DNA from 3 places in the Gardnerella sp. KA00255 genome. Region 2 is predicted to be linked to each of the others. Evidence: riboswitches for the same ligand, from Rfam matches in the RefSeq annotation. Region 2 holds a riboswitch; each other region holds the start of a gene.
What was found. Region 2 has a riboswitch for thiamine pyrophosphate ahead of thiO (glycine oxidase ThiO). Riboswitches for the same ligand answer to the same signal wherever they lie in the genome.

Region 1 (7,733 bases), 780 kb from region 2:
TGATAAGTAAACAAAACCAAGAATACTTCCCCGACTTTGTTTACTTAGAGCACTGATAAGTAAACAAAACCAAGAAGATGGGTGTAAGCAAAATCTACCTCAACGCGCGATGAGCCTGATTGAAGAAGTTATACTCGTAAATGCATGAAGTCATATACGCTTGAGCGGCAAGAACGCGAGCCTTCGGGCCAGCTTCCTCAAAAGCGCGCTCAACGCATTCGACTGCCATCCTCACGCCTGATTCAAAATCATGAGAAGAATACATTGCAATCCAATCATGATAAGGATTTTCAGGAGTATTGTTCTTAACTAATGCCTGTCCTACTTCTTCATACAGCCAATAGCATGGTAATACTGATGCAGCGCCGATCACGTAGTCGTCAATCATAGTAGAAGCAAGTAAGTGATTTACGTAAGCTAATGTCACTGGCGAGCAAGCCGAATCCATGCTTATATGTCTACTTCCAAGCCAATTTCTATGCAATTGCGATTCTGCTTCTATGCACACTGCTGAGCCAGAAACCCAATGAACTCTAGCTTCGTTATCTGGCGTTTTAGCTCCAACAGCAGCTAACGCGCGAGAATAACGCTTCAAGTATTCAGAATCTTGATTTATGTAGAAAGCGAATAAGTCAGGATCAAGCGTTCCATCGCCCAAAGCCTTAATGAATGGCATGTTCATAATGTTGTTATCAACATCTGCAGTAGCATCCCATAAGGCTTGAGTCCAAGGACCGCAAGGCTCTACAGTTGGCTTTCTTGGCTTGCTGTGGGCTTTTACGATTACGCTTTGCGGAGTCAATCCGTCTAAATCGTGCGCTTTCATATGTTCCCAAGGCGTTGCTGAAGAGTCTAATTCCAAACGATAATTGCGAGCTGCATGATTTACTGGACCGTGTCCTTTTCCAACATGCAAATCTTTACCGCGCGAAATAGCCTCATTCAGCCATCTTGATGACCATGCTAAAGCGTTAGCTACAGTATTGTAATCTTGTAGATTCTTTCCTTCGCGTAACGCTAATCCTATGCGTGTTGCGAGCGAAGACGATAGCGAGCAGCCGGTTCCATGCGTTGTTGTTGTGTCAACTCTAGGGCAAGGAACGTGTGTTTTGTGTCCGTCTGGGAATACAACAGTATTTCCGGCATCTTTGTCTGTTAAATGACCGCCTTTAACAATAACAATCGTATTGTTTTTTGCAGCCCATTCGCTTGCTTGTGCATAAGCTTCTTCGAAATTAGATGCAGGCTGTTTATCGCATAATACTGCGAGTTCAGGCACGTTTGGCGTAATAACATCCGCACAAGCTGCAAATTCGCGCATTGCGTTTTCTGCAGATTTTTCAAGCAATCTATCTCCTGAAGTTGCTACCATAACAGGATCTAGCACAATAACAGGAACTGGATGATTTTTAAGCCAGTTTTGAACTAGTCTTATATATGATTCGTCTCCAAGCATGCCGATTTTCACAGCGTCAATAGTTACGTCGTCAAATACTGCTTCGAGTTGCGCTTGCAAAAACTCAGTTGGTGGAGTGTAAACTTCGCGCACGCCGCAAGTGTTTTGAGCAACTAAATTCGTTGTTATGCACATTGCATATCCGTGAGATGCCATGATTGATTTCAAATCAGCTTGAATTCCAGCTCCGCCTGTTGGATCAGTGCCTGCAATGCTTAGCACTCGCGGAATAATCGGCTCTTCTAAAGAAGGTAGGGAAGATGGCCTTAGATTCGCTTCGTACACTTGATTAACCGATTGAGTTTGGGCTGATTGACTTGACTGAGTGTCTATCTGGACAGATTCATTATTCATTAATTTTATTCTTTCGTGATAGTATCGCGTAATTTATGTGCTTCTTCGCAAGGGTTTTCTGCGAGCATAAGAGCAGATACCACGCATAAGCCATTTACGGAAGTATTTTTAATAGGGAACACAGTGCTTTCGTTAACGCCGCCGATTCCGAGCGCGCTAATGCCGAATTCTTTAGCTTGTTTGGCAATCTTTTCTAGACCTTCAATGCCTAAAGCAGGAGCAGCGTCTGGTTTAGTGGCAGTAGGCCAAATTGGACCTATTCCAATAACATCAGGCAATGCTACATTTTCTTTAGCGCATTCTTCATAAACGTAATTTAACTGGTCTAAGTTTTCTATAGAAAGTCCAACCATCCATTCTGCAGGAATAGATTTACGCGCTTCAATATAAGGAGTATCTGTTTGTCCAACATGTAAGTTGAATCCTAAGTTTTTAGCGCATTCTAAACGATCATTAACGAAAATAGGTACGTCTCCGCAACCGTTAGCAAGCATTTTTTCACGTAAACTTTGAGCTTTATTATTAAAAGTTTCGCTATCTGCATACTTATCGCGCAATTGGACTACGCTCGCACCGCCTTTAACGCAATCAACTGCAATATCTTCTTCAGCTCTATCGCTCATCTTTGGGTCTGTTATGAAATATAAAGACCAGTCAACGGGGTCGAGTTCGAATTCAATATTTGTTAGTTGTATCATTTCGTCTGCGCTTAAATCCATAAGCGCATCCATCCATAATGTTCTAAATGATCCTGGTGAAGTTGAACGTTGTGCTGCCCAGGTTCCTGCTGCGGCAGCATGTACGTGTGCGGCAACTGTTGCAGCAAAAGGCTTATTTCGATTTGCTCCAACGTATGCTGCTACTAATGCACCAAGAGAGCAGCCAGTGCCGACTACTTTTGTCATTATCTCGTTTCCGCCTGAAACGCGAGCTGAGCATCCGTGGCCATAAATAGCGTCTTTTTCGCCAGAAATAGCTACTACGGATCCATAAAGTTTAACTAGCTTCTTAGCTGCTGCAACTGCCGAATCAACCGAGTCTCCAGCGTCTACGCCTTTGCCTCCGCTTTCTTCTCCAGCTAAACCTAAGATTTCTGAAGCGTTTGCACGGATTACAGCAGGTTGATTTTTAACAATTTCTCGCGCGTATTCGGTGCGAGGTGGTAATCCGCCAACTGCAACAGGGTCAAGAACCCACGGTGTATGCGCTTTTACAGCTCCGCGTATTGCAGCATCCATAGATTCTTTGTCTACTGGTCTGTATGTTCCAAGATTTATTAATACTCCAGAAGCGATTTGAGCAAATACTTCAGCTTCGTTGGCGTCTATAACCATTGCTGGAGATGCTCCTGCTGCAAGAAGAACATTTGCTGTTATTTCTTGAACAACATTATTTGTTACACAGTGTGTTAGAGGATTCTTTGCTCGCAAAGTTTCAATACATTCGCGCACGTCTTGAACGAATTGCTTGCGACGAGCATTGTTTGAGAATTCACTATTTTGATGGCACGACATAGTAGTCATGATTTTCCCTTCGCTAGTACTAACTAGATCAGGTTCAACGGGTATAATCTCAGCGCTTTTGCGCACCCCGAACCCATATTTGACTATATATGCGCGTTATGACGTTATTCGGATTTTATTTATTACGCTATATATAACGCTATTTTGTTCGTCACTTTTCCAGCTATACTAGCCACATATAGCGTCACTTTTCTCGCTATACGCGTTACGCCATTTTGCGCGCGCGAATATCTTTAAGCGTTAGGAATAATTGTCCTACTCCAATAAAGATAAGCGTGAAAATAACGAGTAAGTACGCGACTCCCACGCCAAGAGTTGTTGCGTTAAAAGTATCTGGTGCAAATCCAAACCATCCTGCTTTAGCTCCATAATTTAAGAAATTATAAGGAGCTTTCATGGCATGTTCTCCCCATCTTACGTTTGCGAATTCGCTTAATAATACTGAAAATGCCACGTATGCCAATGGTGGAACTGTTGCGAAAAGTATGTGTGAACGCTTTGATTTAAACAAGTAATCGTAAAGAACGAAGTCAGCTATAGCTAAAAGCGGCGTTATGAAATGAACGCAAAGGCTGCTTGCTCCGTTATTCATGTATGCTCCGATGAATCCTAGTTTGTTCGTTGGAGCGAGGAAGCATAAGTAGAGTGTGAATGTGACGGCAATAGAAATTGTCATCATGAATTTGAAAATATACCAAGCGTTAGTTTTTGTATCAATCCAATTAGAATTTTCTTTGTTTCGATTGATTACGTTTAGCGTATCCCAAATTAGTGAGCCTGCAAGAGCTACGCAAATCATAAGATTAGAAAGATTTGTGAAGTATGAAAGTGATAGCCAGCCTTCCCATGAGGCTGCCATTCCGTAAATTGAAGCGACAATAGCGATTATGCGTATGACTGTGCGAACAGTGTAGTCGTGGGTTGTAAGAGTTTGCGTGTTTTGCTGCGTGTTTGAAGTATTTTCCTCAACGTTTTGTAAATTTTCAGACATATTCTTTCCATATCTCTTATTTTCGCATTAGTTCGAGCATGATTTGTATTTGTTAAGTGAGTTTAAATCACCAACAATAATGATTTAACTATAAAAAAATATTTTTACACAGTATATGATTCTTCAAAAAAGGATTGTGTTTTTTTGTATGAAGTATGCAATTAAGCTTTATTAAGCTAAATATTTTGAGTTTTGAATTGTGATGTTAAGGGTGCTGAAGAGTGATTAAGAGAGAGTACTTTAGAGTAGGAAGGGTAGTTAAGGGTAGTTAAGGGTAGTTTAGGGTTGTTTGCTTGGTGATTCATTAGTTTTTGGCTATTTTTGGCGCTTTAGAGTAGTTAAGAGTAATGAAGAGTAATGAAGAGTAATGAAGAGTAGTTAAGGGTACTTAAGAGTAGCGAAGGGTACTTAAGGGTACTTAAGTGTAGTGAATCGTATAATAATCAATAGTCTTAAACAAAGGAGTGGTATATGAATTACTTGCAAGCATTATTTGATGGTACTTTGCGCTCGCATAGCTTTTCAGATTCATCTACTCCGGATAATTCTTCAGTGCAGACTTACGAAAAACCGACTAATACGCTTCTTGTTTTTGGTGCTCCAAATACGGGTAAAACGCGATTTGCTATTAAAGCTGCTCTTGATGGCATGTCATATTATAAAGATTTTTCTCAAAATCGTGCTTATGGCCCTGTAACTGTTGTTGTGCAAAATCGTAATTCTGCAGCTCGCTATTCAAATGAAATAATTAATAAATTGGGTGCGTCTTTGCAATCAAGGCCTGTTGGAACTTTGTCTGCTTTAGCTTTTCGCATTATTTCTGCTTTATCTAATTTGAAGCATACGCAAAAGCCGCGTTTACTTAATGGAGCGGAGCAGGATTCTCTATTGCGCAGTGTGATTCATACGCATATGTTGGAAGTTGTTAGGGGAGATAATGGAAGTTGCGAAACTTGCAAACTTTTTGCGCAATATTTTAATAACTATCAGTGGAATTGCGTTGTTGTAAATTCAGACAGTCTTTCTAAAGATGCTAGAGATGCTAGAGATGAAGATTCTAGAGATTCTAAAGATTTTTCTAAGAATTTTAATAAAGATTCTAATAATGCTTCAAATACTCGTTTAGATAATGAAAATAATCAGGATCAGTCTTTAATTAACTCTGCTTTTGTGCATGAATTACGAGATATGATTGCTCGTTTGGATGAGTTATCAATAGTTTCTAGTGATGATGAATCTCGTGTTTTAGAAGATTTAACTAAAGATTATGCGAGTTTATATAGCGCGGATTATATCGAAAGATTGCGCACTCAGTGGAGTTTAGCTTTTCGTTTGCGCAAGGAATATCAAGATAGACTTCGCAAGGATTATAATAATTCGGCTCGTTATGATTCTTCTGGTTTGATGATTGCTGCGTCTAAAGCTGTTAAAGAATTGGCAGATTTGCAAGATGGTTTAGCGAATATTCCAGTTATGCTTGTTGTTGACGATTTTCAGGATGTTACTTTAGGCGGCTTAGATTTTCTGAATTCTCTATCTGAAGTTGGTGTTCGCATAGTTTTAACTGCTAATCCAGATGAATCAGTGCAATCATTTAGAGGAGCTTATCCGGATTATGTGATTGAAGCTGCACGTCATGGTTTTATGCGCGCTGCTGCTGTTTCTATTGAAGATGTTTGCGATTGTGATTCGTCTTCTGACGCTTATGATTCTGCTGATTGTGACTCGTCTTCTGACGATTGCGATTCTTCAGATTATCCGAATTCAGATTTAGATAATACAGATTTAGATAATTCAACTTTTGTTTCTAATCAAATTCGCAATAATCCAATATCTCTTCAAGAATTATCGCGAAATATTGATAATTCTATAGCTTCTCTTATATCGACTGATATGCCTTTATCTAAGCGTTTGTGGAAGTATACAGCGCACGAAAGTTATGCGAACGAAAATCATGTGCACAAAGGTGAAGTCGCCGCTAATGCTTATGGAGCTGTGTACCGTTCTGCTAGAGAAGAATTAGATACTATTATTTGGCAAATAAAGCGCGCTCATTTGGATTCTAATTGTAAGTGGAGTGATATTGCGATTATTGCTCACGATAATGCAACGGTTAGAGCTTTTGGTGAAAAATTATCTAGAGATGGCGTGCCTGTTAGGTATTCGTCTGTTAAGAAAACTCTTCGCGATGAGCCTTTTGTACAAGGCCTTTTTGCAATGATTGAATTAGCGCAATTAAGCCTTCGAGGTTTAGACGATATTTCGCATGATATCTCTGTTGGCACTCTGACTATGCGCGAAGTAGCTTCTTATGTGCGTTCTCGTTTTGTATCTATTATGAATAGTCCTCTTGTGCAAAGCGATAATCGCGATTTGTATTCGAATTCAGATAGTTTGGGGAATTCTAATAGTTCAGATAGTTCGAATAGTTCAGGTAGTTCGAATTCAAAGTATTCGAATTCAGATTCTGATAGCGTAGAAATTTCTGAGTCTAATTATATTCGTGAAACACCTATGAATATTAATAGTGTTGAGATTTTAATGCGTTCTATTTCTTCTCTTCAAGCAGTTGTAAACGTGAATCATGGGGATAATAGTGAGTATGATTCCTCTCCTTTGCGAGTAATAGTTGATCAATGGCAAAAGCTTTGCGATAAAATGCATTCTTTCGCTAAGACGCAAGAAAAAAGCGATATAAATACTTCGAATTTTGAAAATTACACGATTGATAACAGTCTTATTGAAGAAAATCCTATTGGGAATAATCTAAAAGATGATTCTAAATATTCTAATTGTAATTTAGATGCGTGCTATTGGTTACTTTTATGTGAGCTTTGCGAAAGCTTAAACACGTCTAAGGATAGGAATGCGAAGCTTGAAGCGAATGACAAAACAGAGCTTGAAGCAGATAACAAAACAAATAACAAATATTGCATAAATAAGCGCGCTTATCGTGAAATTACTTCGCTTTCGTTATTGAGTTTATTGCACGATATGTGTCCTTCTAGCAAGAATGTTATTGCGCTTGTTCGCGCTTGCCGCATGATAAATAAGTTGGCTGAAAGCATTAAGAATAATTCTGAAATGTCAGAGCCTAAGTATGTGCTTGGTGAAGCTTGGAATATCTGTAATGTAGCAGAAAAATGGCAGATTATGTCTTTGCATCACAATGATTCTGGCAGAATTGCTAATGAGCGATTAGATATTGCTATGAGATTATTTGCGTATGTAAAAACTTTTAATATGTCTGAACAAAAAAAGTCTTCTGCTGTTTCGTATAGACCTATGACGGGCGATTTTACAGGTGCTATCAATCTTTTTATTGAACAAGTGCGAGGAATGGAAATTGAGGCTGATTCTCTTGCTAGAGTGGCGCCTTTGCCGGATGCTGTAACACTTGCTACTCCTG
Region 2 (6,630 bases):
CTTGCTGACTACAAGACCAGTTCTACTGAGCTTCAGCAAGAAGTTGATAAGTCTAAGGACGGAGATAAAGACAAGCGTGATGACGTGTTCGAGAACACTCCTGCGTTCAAGAACGCGACTGCTAAGGGTGATGAAGCTGCCAAGAATGCTCTTGAAGACTATAACAAGAAGCTTAAGGCTGCTAAGGATCTACTTGATAAGTTTGACCGCGCAACTGGCAAGCCAAAGGCTCTCAAAGCAGGCGAAAAGGCTCCAACTCAGCAGGAGCTTGATAAGGCTCTAAAGGATCTTCAGGATGCCAAGAAGAAGATTACTGACGAGTACAGCACGGTCAAGTATGATTTGCGTCAAGAGGCTGGTAAGGATTCTGATTTCACTAAGTCTCCTGAGTATCAGAATGCTCAAGCTAAGGGTGATGACGCGTCTAAGCAGGCGCTTGACGAGTACAAGAAGGCGCTTGACGAAGCTAATTCTGTGCTTGGTGATCCTAATGCTACGCAGGCTCAAGTTGACGAGGCTTTGAAGAAGCTTAAGGCTGCTAAGGATAAGCTTAGGGATGAGAATGGCACGGATAAGTCTAAGCTTAAGACTGAGGCTGATGATGATGCTAAGTTCCGTAAGTCTTTGTACTTCATTATTGGCAATAAGGATGATATTGAGGCTTACAACACTGCTTTGGCTGAGGCTAAGAGCGTGCTTAAGGATCCTAATGCTACTCAGTCTCAGGTTGATGAGGCTTTGAGGAAGCTTCAGGATGCTAAGTATAAGCTTAATCATCCGTTTGGCGCTGGTAGTGGTAGCGGAATCGGCTATGACACTAATGCTGGTGATGGTTTTGCTGTTGAGACTAGTGATTCTCAGAGTGCTTCGGTTGATAAGTCTGCTTTGCAAGTCGAAGTTAATAACGCTGTAAACACTAACGCTAACACTGCGGAGGCTAGAGCTTATAGAAAGGCTTTGGATGAGGCTAAGCGTGTGCTTGCTGATAAGAATGCTACTCAGGCTCAGGTTGATGAGGCTTTGAAGAAGCTTAAGGCTGCTAAGTCTGCGTTGCTTAATAGTTTGCGTGGTGCTTCTGGTAATGCTGGTGGTCTTGCTAAGACTGGTGCTGAGACTGGATTGTTCGCAAGTATTGCTGCGGCCTTTGCCGGCCTTGGTGTTGCAGGAGTAGCTTCTCGCCGTCGCAAGCATTCCAACGAGTAGTTTCGCGCTTTGACTGAGCCTGAAATTATTGAATTTCAGGCTCAGTCAAAGCGGAAACTCGCTTAAGTTGGAAGTCCAGTGGACTTCCAACGCGAGTTTCGTAAACAAATCCCTCGCGATTATCATCCGATAGTCCGCGAGGGATTTTTGTATGCTTAATGCGATAGATTGCCGTGAGGAGTGGGTGTTGCTTGGTCGAGCAATATAAGAGTGGAGCGATTCTAAATAAATTCCCACATAATCCAATCCTATTGGGAATCAAAACTTAACTAAGAATTCAAACACTAGTAGCACAAGCATAAAAACTATGTACTGTACGAGAGCGTAACGTCTGCGAGACAAGTAACACCCACCCCTCACCTCCACAGCCATATCCTCGCTTGCGTTGAAAGCGCACTGTGCTTTCAACTTTGAGCTTCCCCGATTTTGTTTACTTATGTACCATCTAAGTCCACAAAATCAAGAACACCTCCCCGATTTTGTTTATCGACACGCCCAATAAGTAAACAAAATCAAGAACAGGATGCCAGTGAGGGATAAGGATTGCTTGGTCGAGCAATATAAGAGTGGAGCGATTCTAAATAAATTTCCACATAATCCAATCCTATTGGGAATCAAAACTTAACTAAGAATCAACCACTAGTAGCACAAGCATAAAAACCATGTACATCACGAGAGCGTAACGTCTGTCCTCACGGCTAATTGCCGCTCGGCTGAGCTTGCGTTGAAAGCGCACTGTGCTTTCAACTTTGAGCAAGCTCACGCTCCGAATTGCTTTCGCGCGCTACGCTTTAAGCGCTCAAGCAGGTCGTCGCGCTAGTAATCCTTATCTCTCACCGCCACAGCCATATCCTCGCTTGCGTTGAAAGCGCACTGTTCTTCACATGCCAAATCAGCCGAACGGCTATGCCGTGAGGATCAGTGCTCATGCAGTTCGTCGCGTAACAACAACGCTTAGTTTTGTGATTCGACATACAGAGTAAATTAACAGATTTTCTGTAAAAGTGTTAAAATGCTGAACGGTACTGTGATGAAATTCACATAGTTTCGTTACATCTACCTGCAGCATTCGCATATTGCTAAGTTAGCAATATTACAATGTTCTGCATTTGTAATTCTTGAAGGTCAAGATTTACAGATACGGGAGCTTGTTCTATACAGGCTGAGAGGGCGGAAGCCGACCGTAAACCTGATGCGGGTAATGCCGCCGTAGGGAAGGAGTATTATGCGAAATATTCGTATTATTGGTGCAGGTATTATTGGTTTAGCAACAGCTTGGAGACTTACGGAAGCTGGCGTAAAAGTTAGCATAATCGATCCAGATCCAGTCTCCGGCGCTTCTCACCATGCTGCCGGCATGTTAGCTCCTACCGCAGAAATGCAATATCAGCAAGAAGCGTTGTATCCGCTTATGTTTGAGTCCGCAACCATGTATAAGGAATTGGTTGATTCGGTTGCAAAGTACACCGATAAGCCAACCGGCTACTTAGAGTGCGGCTCTTATGTAATCGGTGGTGACGCTGCAGATAACGAGCACGTAAACGAGTTGCTAAACTTGCAGCATCGTTATGGACGTAGAGCTGAGCATATTTCTGTGAGTAAGCTTCGTGAAATTGAGCCTGCGCTTTCGCCGACGATTGCAGGCGCTGTAAGCGTGCCGGATGATCATCAGATTAATCCTCGTCAGTTTACTGCAGCAATGATTGATGCACTTGAAAAGCGTGGTGTTGTTATTGAGCGTCGCGCAAGCACTCCAGACGATTTGGGTCCAGACACAGTTTTGGCATCTGGCTTGGGTGCTAAGGATATGCTTCCTCAGCTTAAGCTTCGCGCTGTGTGGGGCGATATGATTCGTATGACTATTCCAGAGCCTTTGCGCCCAATTTTGAGCTCTGTGGTTCGTGGATTTGTGCATGACCGCCCAGTTTATTTGGTTCCTCGCGCTAAGGAAACAGGTGAGCTTGTGCTCGGTGCTACTTCTCGTGAAGACGACCGCGATATTCCAAAGGTTGGCGGCGTGCTTGATTTGCTTCGCGATGCCGCAAGCGTGCTTCCTGGAATTCAGGAATGCTCGATTACTGAGGTTACTGCCGGTGGTCGTCCTGGAACTCCAGATGATTTGCCATTCATTGGTATTGATCCTAAGACGCATACCACGATTTCCACCGGTTACTTCCGTCACGGCATTTTGCTCACAGCTTTGGGCTCTTCCTTGACTACAAAGCTTGTGCTTGAGCAAGAGTTGACTGAGAAGGAAAAGGGCTTCTTGGAGAGCTGCAATCCTGCTCGTTTCTAGTGACACTCGCTTCTAGTGACGCAAGTTTTAATAGACGTTAATAAAGGTTGAACTATGCAAATCGTCGTCAATGGTGAAACTACTCAAGTTCAAGATGGGTCGACTGTGGCAGATCTTGTCGCGCATCTTTATGGCCCAGATGCAGGTCCTGGTATAGCTGTTGCCATTGGCGACGATGTACTTTCGCGCGCTCAATGGAAATCAACCATCATCTGCGATGGGGATAAAATCGAAATTCTCAGCGCGGTTCAGGGCGGCTAATCCTAAATAGTAGGCTGATCCTAAATAGTAGGCTGATCCTAAATAAGGACTGATTGCAAATAGGAAGTTGGATTCCAAATAGGCGCCTGATTCCAAATAATTTGAGTATAGTTTCAAAAAATTTATATAAAAGGCTTAAAGGCTTAAAATGTCAGAAAATAATACAGAAAATAATGAAGAAAATGTCGATACTTGGCAGCTTTGCGGTAAGACTTTGCATTCAAGGCTTTTGCTTGGCACTGGTGGCATGACGAGCATTGACATTATGGAAAAGTCACTTGTGGCTTCAGGCGCGGAAGTAGCAACGGTTGCTTTGCGTCGTCACGCAAAAACTGGCGTTGATATTTACGGTATGTTGCAGCGTCATAATATTAACGTTTTGCCAAATACTGCTGGTTGCAAAACTGCGCATGATGCTGTTCTTACGGCAAAAATGGCTCGTGAATCGCTTGGAACTGATTGGATTAAGCTCGAAGTGATTGCAGACGACGATACTTTGCTTCCGGATACTCGCGAAGTTTTGCTTGCTGCTGAAAAGCTTATTGAAGAAGGATTTAGCGTTCTTTGCTACACGAACGACGACCCGATTGTGGCTCGTCGCCTTGTGTCGCTTGGCGTGAAAGCTGTTATGCCTGGTGGTGCTCCAATCGGTACTGGCCTTGGCATTTTGAATCCTCGAAACATTGAGCTGATTGTTCAAGAATGCAAGGAAGCTGGAGTTCCTGTGATTTTGGATGCTGGCGTTGGCACTGCTTCCGATGTTGTTAAAGCTTTCGAAATCGGATGCTCGGGCGTGCTTCTTGCAAGCGCTGTAACTCGCTGCCCAGATCCAGTGAAAATGGGTCGCGCAATGGCTGCTGCTGTTACTGCTGGAAAGCTTGCTCACGATGCTGGCCGTATTCCTAAGCGTGAACATGCGCTCGCTTCTTCGCCTGTTGAAGGTCGCGCTTGGGCTGATTCTGTACTGTAAATTTTGTACTGTAATTTTTCGGCATATTTTTCAGCATGACGATTAATAAAATTTACGACAACCTGCAGGAGCTTGAGGCGGAGCGCACTTGTCGCCACTTGCTCCTGCCGGGCTTTACGCGTGAACATCAGCAGTTACTTCGCGATGCAAAAATCTGCATGGTTGGAGCAGGTGGACTTGGTTCGCCATGCTTGCTTTCGCTTGCTGCGGCAGGAGTTGGCGAAATCACGATTTGTGACGACGACGTTGTTGAGCTTTCTAATTTGCAAAGGCAGACTTTATACACAGTCGATCAGTGCGGCAAATCTAAAGCGCAACTTGCAGCTAAACGCTTGCAGGCGTTATCTCCAGGTTTAAAAATCAATCTTGTAGATAGATTTAATGAAGATAACGCAAAACAGCTTGTAGAAAGTCACGACTTGATAATTGATGGTTGTGATAATTTCGCTACTCGCTTTTTGATTGCGGATGCTGCTTGGAGCGCTGGTACGCCGGAAGTTTACGGCTCGGTGCTTTATTATGAAGGTCAAGTAAGCGTTTTCGTGCCAGGAAAAGGTCCTGGTTTGCGTGATTTGTATGCTTGCCCTCCGCCTAAAGAAAAAGTGCCAAAATCGGCTGTGTTGGGTGCGACTGCAGCTATTGTTGGCGCAATGATGGCAACTGAAGCAATCAAACTCATAACCGGTATTGGCACACCGCTTATTGGCGTTTTAGCTCGTTATAATGCATTGGATAATTCATTGAAACGCTTTAAATTCTCCTTATAAGGCTTATTTTTAGATTTTCTATAAGTTTTATTTTTAGATTATCTAACGAAATAAGCCTTATAAGGCTTATTTCGTTAAGGCTTATTTCGTTATTACGCTTTTAAATAGTTTTGCTGTTTCTTTAGGATTTTCAGCGCACATAAGCCCAGATACAGTGCACACGCCGTCGATTTCAAGATCTCGTATAGGGAATACTGTGCTTTCGTGAATGCCGCCTATAGCAAGAGTTTTTACACCCATTTTATGAGCTACTTTAGCGACTTCATTAACTCCATCTATTCCAAGTGGTGGCACATCGTGTGCTTTAGTATTTGTGGCAAAAGCTGCTCCAATTCCAATCACATCTGGAAGAGGTACATCGTTTTCTTTGCACTCTTTATAAGCTTTTTCCATTAAATCAGGTCTAGCGCAAGATAATCCAATCATCCATTCTGCAGGCATACGTTTGCGTGCTTCAACGAATGGTGTATCTTTTTGGCCAATGTGCAAGTTAAATCCGAGCTTAGATGCAACTTCAATATGATCGTCGATAAAAATAGGTACATCCGCGTGTGAAGCTTTTATTAAAGCGTTTCTAAGACTTGTAGCTTTCTTGGCGATAGTTTCATCATCTGAATATTTATCGCGCAATTGTACTACAGTTACGCCGCCTTCTATGCTGCTAACAGCAACATCTTCTTCAGAGCGTTCTCCCATGCGCGGATCTGTAACTAAGTATAAAGTCCAATCAGTTGGCTCAATGCTGAACTCTATGTTGGTAAGCTCAAACATATCATTCACGCTTAAAGTAGACAAAGCATCAATCCAAAGTGAGCGGAATGTTCCTGGAGCTATTGTTTGACGTGCGGCCCATGTTCCAGCTGCGGAAGCGTGTACGTGTGCGGCTACTGTTGCTGCAAATGGTCGTTCCGGATTTGCCCCAACGTATGCCGCAACAAGTGCTCCAAGAGTACAACCTGTTCCAACAACCTTAGTCATAACTTTATGACCGCCTGTAATGCGAGCTAAGCATCCATGGCCATAAACTGCATCTTTTTCTCCAGAAATAGAAATGATTGAGCCATATTTTTTAGCTAATTCGTGAGCGGCTTCTATGGCATCGTTAACTGGATCGTGCGCGTCAACGCCTTTCA
Region 3 (7,733 bases), 290 kb from region 2:
AAACGAGCCTTACTGATTGCGTTATCGCGATCCATAGCATGCGGATGATGCTTTGCAAGATCAGCCGCATGACAGGCAATCTTATATGCAATTACGCCTTGCTTAACGTCATCTTTATTTGGTAAGCCTAAGTGCTCCTTAGGAGTCACATAGCAAAGCATAGCTGTTCCGTAACGTGCGATTTCCACGCCGCCTATTGCTGAAGTAATGTGATCGTATCCTGGAGCTGTATCGGTTGTCAAAGGTCCAAGAGTATAGAATGGAGCATTTTGGCAAATTGCTTTCTCCATCTCGATATTCATACGGACAGTGTCGAATGGTACGTGTCCTGGGCCTTCAATCATCACCTGAACATCATGCTGCCATGCAATCTTGGTTAGCTCTCCAAGAGTCATCAATTCTGAAAGCTGAGCTGCATCGTTAGCATCAGCCAAGCTTCCTGGACGCAAGCCGTCACCCAAAGAGAACGCAACATCGTACTTGGCGAAAATCTCGCATAATTCTTCGAAGTGAGTGTATAAGAAGCTTTCCTGATGGTGTTGCAAGCACCATTCAGCCATAATGGAACCGCCTCGAGAAACAATACCAGTTACGCGATTTGCAGTAAGAGGCACGTAACGAAGAAGTACACCTGCGTGAATAGTCATGTAATCAACGCCCTGCTCGCACTGCTCAATAACAGTGTCGCGGAACAATTCCCAGCTGAGCTTAGAAGCGTCATCCTCAACCTTTTCCAAAGCTTGATACATTGGCACAGTGCCAATTGGAACAGGGGAGTTACGCAAAATCCATTCGCGAGTCGTGTGAATATCGTTACCGGTGGAAAGATCCATAACGGTATCCGCGCCCCACTTAGTAGCCCAGGTAAGCTTTTCTACTTCTTCGTCAATAGAAGATGTGACAGCAGAATTACCCATGTTCGCGTTGAGCTTAGTTAAGAAGCGAGAACCAATAATCATAGGTTCTGCTTCAGGGTGGTTGATATTGCAAGGAATTACTGCACGTCCAGCAGCAAGTTCAGAGCGAACAAGTTCTACATCGCAGTTTTCACGAGTAGCAACATATTGCATTTCTGGAGTGATAATTCCATGACGCGCGTACCACATTTGAGTAATAGGATGATCCACAGCCTTCATTGGCTTATGCATGCGTCCACGCCATTCTTTTGAAGCTTTACCACGCTTAATAGCACGTTTTCCATCATCCTGAAGATTACGTCTACGACCTTCGTATTCTTCTACGTCTCCACGATCCAAAATCCAATCAAGGCGAAGAGGAGCCAAGCCTTCCTTCGGATCGCACTTAGGTCCTTCTGTGTTGTAATCCTTAAATGGTGGGTTAGGACCAACGCCTGGAGTATCAGAAAGCTTAATTTCTGTATAAGGAACTTCCAAATCGTAAGAACCATACTTATATTCAAAATGAACTGGCGTAGTCTTACGAATATGAGCTTTGTCTCGTTGAGTGCATCCACGAGCAGCTATATCAACTCTTTGCTGTTTTGCTAATTTTGCAGCGTCTTTTGCTTCTTTAGCATTAATAAATGTTGGCTTCTTTTCTTGAGGCTTTTCAGAGTTCTCAGCATTTTCTGGAACGATTACACGCTTGGCATAACCGTGCTTTTCTTCTCCTCGAACAGCTTTCCAGCGCTCAATAAATTCGCTCATAGTTGATTCTGGTGTTTGCGAAGAATACAATGCTTCAGCTACGAACCATCCAGCAGCATTAGTGCGTGCAATCATATCTACATCATCAAGTTGAATTCTTCCGCCAACAAGAACAGGGAAATCACTTGCTTTACAAATAGTATTGATTTTTTCTTCATCAAGCGTTGTATGATTTGCTTCCAACTCGTAAGATGCAGTAGAGTTTTCGCATCCTTCTTCTGGATTATGCATTGCTGTTACGCAAATATAATCAATGCATCCATCTGGAAGTTCGTTAATAACTTTTACAAGGCTTTCTGTTTCTAATGACAAACCTATAACGGCATCTTCGCCTAACAAAGCACGAGCTTCTCTAGGTTCCATATCTCCTTGTGAAAGATGAATACCATCAACTTTAATGCCTTGATTTCTTGCTTGCCATGCTACGTCCACGCGTTCATCAATAACAAAAGTGACCGAGTCGCATTTGTTATTATCTTCGATTATTTGCGCGATATCACGAGCAACAGTTGTGAGTTCCTGGGCATTATCATTATTAGCATGAAGACGTATGAATGTTGCTCCAGCGCGTAAAGCGTCATCAACTACATCAGTGATAGGACGATTACAAGTTTTTGCATCTGCAATAAAGCAGGCGCTGAGGTTAAATTGATTACGCATAGACGCGTATGGATAATTCGAAGTCATACCTAAGTCGTTGCTCCCTACGTTGTATTAACTAACAGGTTCGAAGGGTTAAGTTTTATAAAAACTTATCTCAGCAATCTTCTTGAGAAAGCACCCCTGCAAAAATGTTGTGACTTCTATATTTTACACGAGTACGTGCATTTAATAAGCAAAAGGTATGTTGCGATAAAAGATTGCAATTAAAATAAAACTGTCTGAACGATTATTTCGCGCAGACAGTTTTATTAGTTTTAATATATTTGTATTTTTCAGCGTTCGTGATGATTAATTGAACGAGAAATAAAATCTCCCAAGCTTTGCACAATTTGTACGAGAATGATGCAAAGAATAACAGCTACTGTCATCACATCGTATTGATAACGCTGGTATCCGTATCGTATTGCAATATCTCCTAGTCCGCCTGCGCCAACTGTTCCAGCCATTGCAGAGAATCCAAAAAGCGTAATAAATGTAAGTGCAGCTCCGCGAATTAGCGAAGGTAAAGATTCCCATAATAATACTTTGCAAACAATTTGTAATTTGCTTGCGCCAAAGCTTTGTGCTGCTTCAATTAAGCTTCCGTCAACTTCAGCTAAAGATTGTTCAACAACTCTAGCAACGAATGGTGCAGCTGTAATTACCAGAGGAACAATAGCTCCAGGAACTCCAAGAGATGTTCCAACTATAAGACGAGTGAAAGGAATTATTGCAACTAGCAAAATAATAAAAGGCACTGAACGTACGATATTAACAATCCAGCCGAGAACTGTGTTAATTGGCGCGTTAGGACAAATACCTTTTTTGTTTGACGTAATTAGAAGTACGCCAATAGGAAGACCAATAATATACGCAAAAAGTGTTGCAACTGATGTCATTACAAGTGTGTCTTGCACGCCTTCAATAAGTAAGTCGCCGTAGTCATTAATAAATTGTGTAGCAGCTTCTAACATTGTTATTTCACCTCATTGTTAAGCGCGTTTTTAGGTGTGTTTGTTGCCTCATTTGTTGACGCGTTTGCAGACTTGTTTGTAGGTTTTGCTCGATGATTTTCCTGCTTTTCATCCGCAATAAGCGTGCGCAAAATATCGCTTTGTGGATTTGCAAAAAGCGTATCCGTGTCACCCAGTTCCACAATGCGCCCGCCATCAATCATTGCAACTCGATCGCAAATATTACGAGCTACAGCTAACGAATGCGTAATAATAACAAGCGTTACGTTAAGCTCACGGTTAATTTTGCTCAATAAGTTTAGAATCTGTGCAGTAGTTGTTGAATCAAGCGCGCTTGTTGCTTCGTCACAAAGCATTATTGAAGGATTATTAGCTAGCGCTCGCGCAATTGCCACGCGCTGCTGCTGTCCGCCTGAAAGTTGGCTAGGGTAGCGATTTGCAAAATCTTTTAAGCCTACTAAGTCAAGCAAATAGTTTGCGCGTTCTTCTCGTTTCGTTTTTGGAGTGTGGTTCAACTCTAATGGGAACGTTACGTTTCTTAATACTGTGCGCTGCTGGAAAAGGCTAAAATTCTGGAAAATCATGCCAATATTTGTGCGAACTTTTGCAAGTTCTTTATCTTTTACTTCTGTAATATCATTCCCGTCAATGATGATTTTTCCAGAGGTTGGTCGCTCAAGCAGATTCATGCAACGAACTAGCGAAGACTTTCCAGCACCAGAGGAACCAAGAATTCCGAATACTTCTCCCGATTCAATAGTGAGATTAATATCATGTAATGCTTCATTCGTTTCGCTACCTTTGCCGTAGCTTTTGTGAAGATGTTCAATCTGAATCATGCTTTTCCTTAACAGATTATTGTTCTCGGCGTGAAATATACCAGCGTTTCATATTACGTTACGCACAAGTTATTATCCAGCATCGTATTTATTTAACTGTATTTATTTAACTATATTTATTTATTAGTTAACACTATGACTAGCGCGCGCATTACGTATATTACACTCTTATAAAAATAATGCCGCAAGCGTACATGGATAATACACATTGCGGCATTATATGGCTACATTGTGAGTATTTTTTAGAAAACAGGAAGTACGGCACCCTTATAAGTTTTAGTAATATAATCGCGCACTTCGCTTGTCTTCAAAGCTTTAAGCAAGGCCTTGATTTTTTTAAACTTTTCAGAACCCTTCTTTACAACAATAATGTTTTCGTAAGTTTTAGCTGCAACGCCTCCAACTTTTTCTGAAGCAAGCGGGTCTTTAATTGGATTGAAACCAGCCTGAATAGCGTAGTTGCCGTTCATAGCAGCAAGGTCTACGTCCTTAATAGCAGTAGGAACTGTTGCTGCTTCAAGCTCTTTAAACTTCAAATTCTTAGGATTTTCAGTAATGTCTTTTGTAGTAGCGTTAATATCATTTGGATTCTTCAACTTAATCAATCCAGCGTCTTGCAAAAGAAGCAATGCGCGAGCCTCATTAGTAGGATCATTTGGAACTGCAACTGTTGCGCCATTTGCTAATGCTTTAATTGTCTTGGTTTTTCCTGGATACAATCCAAATGGCTCAAAATGAATTCCACCTACTGAAACAAGGTGAGTGCCTTTTTCCTTATTGAAATTATCAAGATAAGGCAGATGCTGATAATAGTTTGCGTCTACTTCGCCTTCTTCAGTAGCTGTGTTTGGCTGCACGTAGTCAGTAAATTCCTTTACTACTAACTTATAACCCTCTTTTTGCAAAATTGGCTTTACAGCTTTATTTAAGATTTCAGAATGAGGAGTAGGAGAAGCGGCAATTATAATAGTTTTATTATCTTCCTGAGCATTTTTACGTGAACCGCATCCGCCTAAAGTCAATCCGACGAGTGAAGTTAAAGTGATGACTGCTGCAATAATTTTCTTACTATTCATGCGTTTCTCCTTATATCTAAATCTTAGTTATTGCTTTTATTTTTTATTTTTTTTGTTGTTTTAAATTATTTTGCTTTTTAATTTTTTAATCTTTTTTAATTTTGCTTTTTAATTTGTTCTTTTATTCTTTTGTCTTCTGTTCCCGTCTTCACTTCTTAAGTTTTTTCTTATCTCTTGTTTCTCTGCAATTTTTCCCCTTCGCGAGTAACAAAATCTCAATATATGAGAGAAAATCATTTAACGCTACTGTTTTAATATTTGTATTACTTATGACCAGTTAGAAAACGTTGTAAATAAAGGATAACTAAAAAATATTAAGTGTATAAATTTTGCAATATTATTAGTGATTTTTATTTTTCGATTACACTTATAAGCATGAGTGTAATTCGTTTAGCATTAGCGCAGATTGATACTTGCGTAGGGAATATAGAATCAAACAGTGAAAAGATTTTGCAATACTGCAAAAATTCTAAGAAAAATAACGCGAGCATAGTCATATTTCCTGAAATGACTTTAACCGGATATCCTATTGAGGATCTTGCATTAAGGAATACTTTTCGTAAAGCTGCTAATAATGCTATATCTTCTCTTGCAAAGCGTTTATGCGAAGAAGAATTGTCCGATTTATACGTAGTAGTTGGAACTGTTGGTTTAGATGAATCCTCAGGTAAGCCACGAAATCGTCTAGTTGTATTACACGACGGGAAAGTTATTCTTCACTACGATAAACACTTCTTACCAAATTATGGAGTTTTTGACGAGTTCAGAATCTTTTCTTCTGGAAATGAATGCGAAATCCTACAAATTAATGATATGCGTATAGGTTTTGCTATTTGTGAAGATATTTGGCAAGACGGCGGTCCTGTAGCACAATTAGCGAAGAATAAAATTAACGTACTTGTAACTATGAATGGCTCTCCATATGAAGAAGGCAAAACTGATATCAGAGTCAGATTAGCAAAACAAAGAGCATCTGAAGTTAACGCTCCACTAGTGTACGTAAACCAAGTTGGTGGACAAGATGATTTAGTTTTCGATGGAGGAAGTTTCGTAGTTGACTCTGATGGTACTTTGCTAGAACGATCAGCAATGTTTAAAGAAGATATTTCATACATTGATATCGATTCTTCTGCATCTAAACAAAAAGTTTCAACTATTGAAAAAGAATTGGAACCAGACGAAGAAGTATATTGTGCTTGCGTACTTGGACTTCGTGACTACATGCGCAAAAACGGATTTAAAGGTGTTTGCTTAGGTCTTTCTGGAGGAATTGATTCTGCGCTAGTAGCAACAATGGCAGCAGACGCTTGCGGTGGTGAAAACGTATGGGGAATTTCAATGCCAAGCATGTATTCTTCAGATGGATCTAAAGACGATGCGCGCGATTTAGCTGATAAAATCGGCTCTCACTACGACGTGCAACCAATTGAATCGCTTTTTAAATCTTTCCAGAATCAGCTTGATTTGCAAGGTGTTGCTGCTGAAAATTTGCAAGCTCGAGTACGCGGCGTAATCGTAATGGCATATTCTAATTCAAAAGGATTGCTTGCGCTCGCAACAGGTAATAAGTCAGAACTTGCATGCGGATATTCTACTATTTATGGTGATGCTGTTGGAGGATACGCTCCTATAAAAGATTTGTTTAAAACAAGGGTTTGGGCTCTTTCTCGTTGGCGCAATCGTGCTGCTAAAAATGGTATTGGACTTGGAATGTTGCCAATTGTTGGCGCTGAAGATTTAGAAATTTCGAAAGCTCCTGCAGATGGGATATTAATTCCGGTAAATTCAATTATTAAGCCTCCAAGTGCTGAGCTAAGACCTGGTCAGAAGGATTCAGATTCTTTGCCTGAATACGAATTGCTTGACAGAGTCTTAGAAGCGCATATTGAACTTGCTCATGGTCGTGAAGATTTACTATCTGATGGATTCGATGAGAATACAGTTGACACTGTTATGCGATTAGTTGATCGTGCTGAATGGAAGCGTCGCCAATATCCGCTAGGACCAAAAGTTAGTTCTATTGCTTTTGGTAGAGATAGAAGAATGCCAGTAACAACAGCATTTCGTGAATAAAATGTGATGTATTTCACTAGATTTTTTCCAAAACTGCTCGTGTATGCGTTTGCCTATGTTCTAACATTGTTAGTAATGCAGCGTGAAGATGCGTTGCGAGTACAAAAGGAGTTTTAAAATGACATCTGTTGATGCTTCCGTTCTCAGTGAAGAGGATCTTCGCACCAAGGCGTGGGACGGATTTGAGACCGGCAACTGGCAGAAAGATATTGACGTTCGTGATTTCATTTTGAAGAATTACACTCCATATGAGGGTGACGAAAGCTTCTTGGCAAACGCCACTGAAAAAACGAAGCATATGTGGAAGTATCTTGATGACAACTACTTGGCTGTTGAGCGTGAGCGTCGCGTATACGATGTTGAAACTCATATCCCAGCAGGCATTGATGCCATGCCAGCAGGCTACATTGAAAGCCCAGAAGTCGATAACGTAATCGTCGGTTTGCAGACTGATGAGCCTTG

Region 1: it holds a riboswitch for thiamine pyrophosphate, as region 2 does, so the genes downstream of both, thiM (hydroxyethylthiazole kinase) here and thiO (glycine oxidase ThiO) in region 2, are expected to answer to the same signal.
Region 3: it holds a riboswitch for thiamine pyrophosphate, as region 2 does, so the genes downstream of both, thiC (phosphomethylpyrimidine synthase ThiC) here and thiO (glycine oxidase ThiO) in region 2, are expected to answer to the same signal.

The regions. Positions count from the first base shown of each region.
Region 1 covers NZ_CP058374.1:781,143-788,875, reverse strand. Annotated here, with positions in the region: gene HXT51_RS03115 (bifunctional hydroxymethylpyrimidine kinase/phosphomethylpyrimidine kinase) at 95-1,789, opposite strand; gene thiM (hydroxyethylthiazole kinase) at 1,816-3,333, opposite strand; TPP riboswitch at 3,322-3,413, opposite strand; gene HXT51_RS03105 (hypothetical protein) at 3,539-4,324, opposite strand; gene HXT51_RS03100 (UvrD-helicase domain-containing protein) at 4,796-7,733, shown strand, end outside.
Region 2 covers NZ_CP058374.1:21-6,650, forward strand. Annotated here, with positions in the region: TPP riboswitch at 2,334-2,436, shown strand; gene thiO (glycine oxidase ThiO) at 2,429-3,499, shown strand; gene thiS (sulfur carrier protein ThiS) at 3,554-3,760, shown strand; gene HXT51_RS00020 (thiazole synthase) at 3,909-4,730, shown strand; gene HXT51_RS00025 (HesA/MoeB/ThiF family protein) at 4,766-5,497, shown strand; gene thiM (hydroxyethylthiazole kinase) at 5,579-6,630, opposite strand, start outside.
Region 3 covers NZ_CP058374.1:288,289-296,021, reverse strand. Annotated here, with positions in the region: gene thiC (phosphomethylpyrimidine synthase ThiC) at 1-2,354, opposite strand, end outside; TPP riboswitch at 2,352-2,462, opposite strand; gene HXT51_RS01185 (methionine ABC transporter permease) at 2,603-3,283, opposite strand; gene HXT51_RS01180 (methionine ABC transporter ATP-binding protein) at 3,286-4,122, opposite strand; gene HXT51_RS01175 (MetQ/NlpA family ABC transporter substrate-binding protein) at 4,365-5,198, opposite strand; gene HXT51_RS01170 (NAD+ synthase) at 5,574-7,271, shown strand; gene pflB (formate C-acetyltransferase) at 7,390-7,733, shown strand, end outside.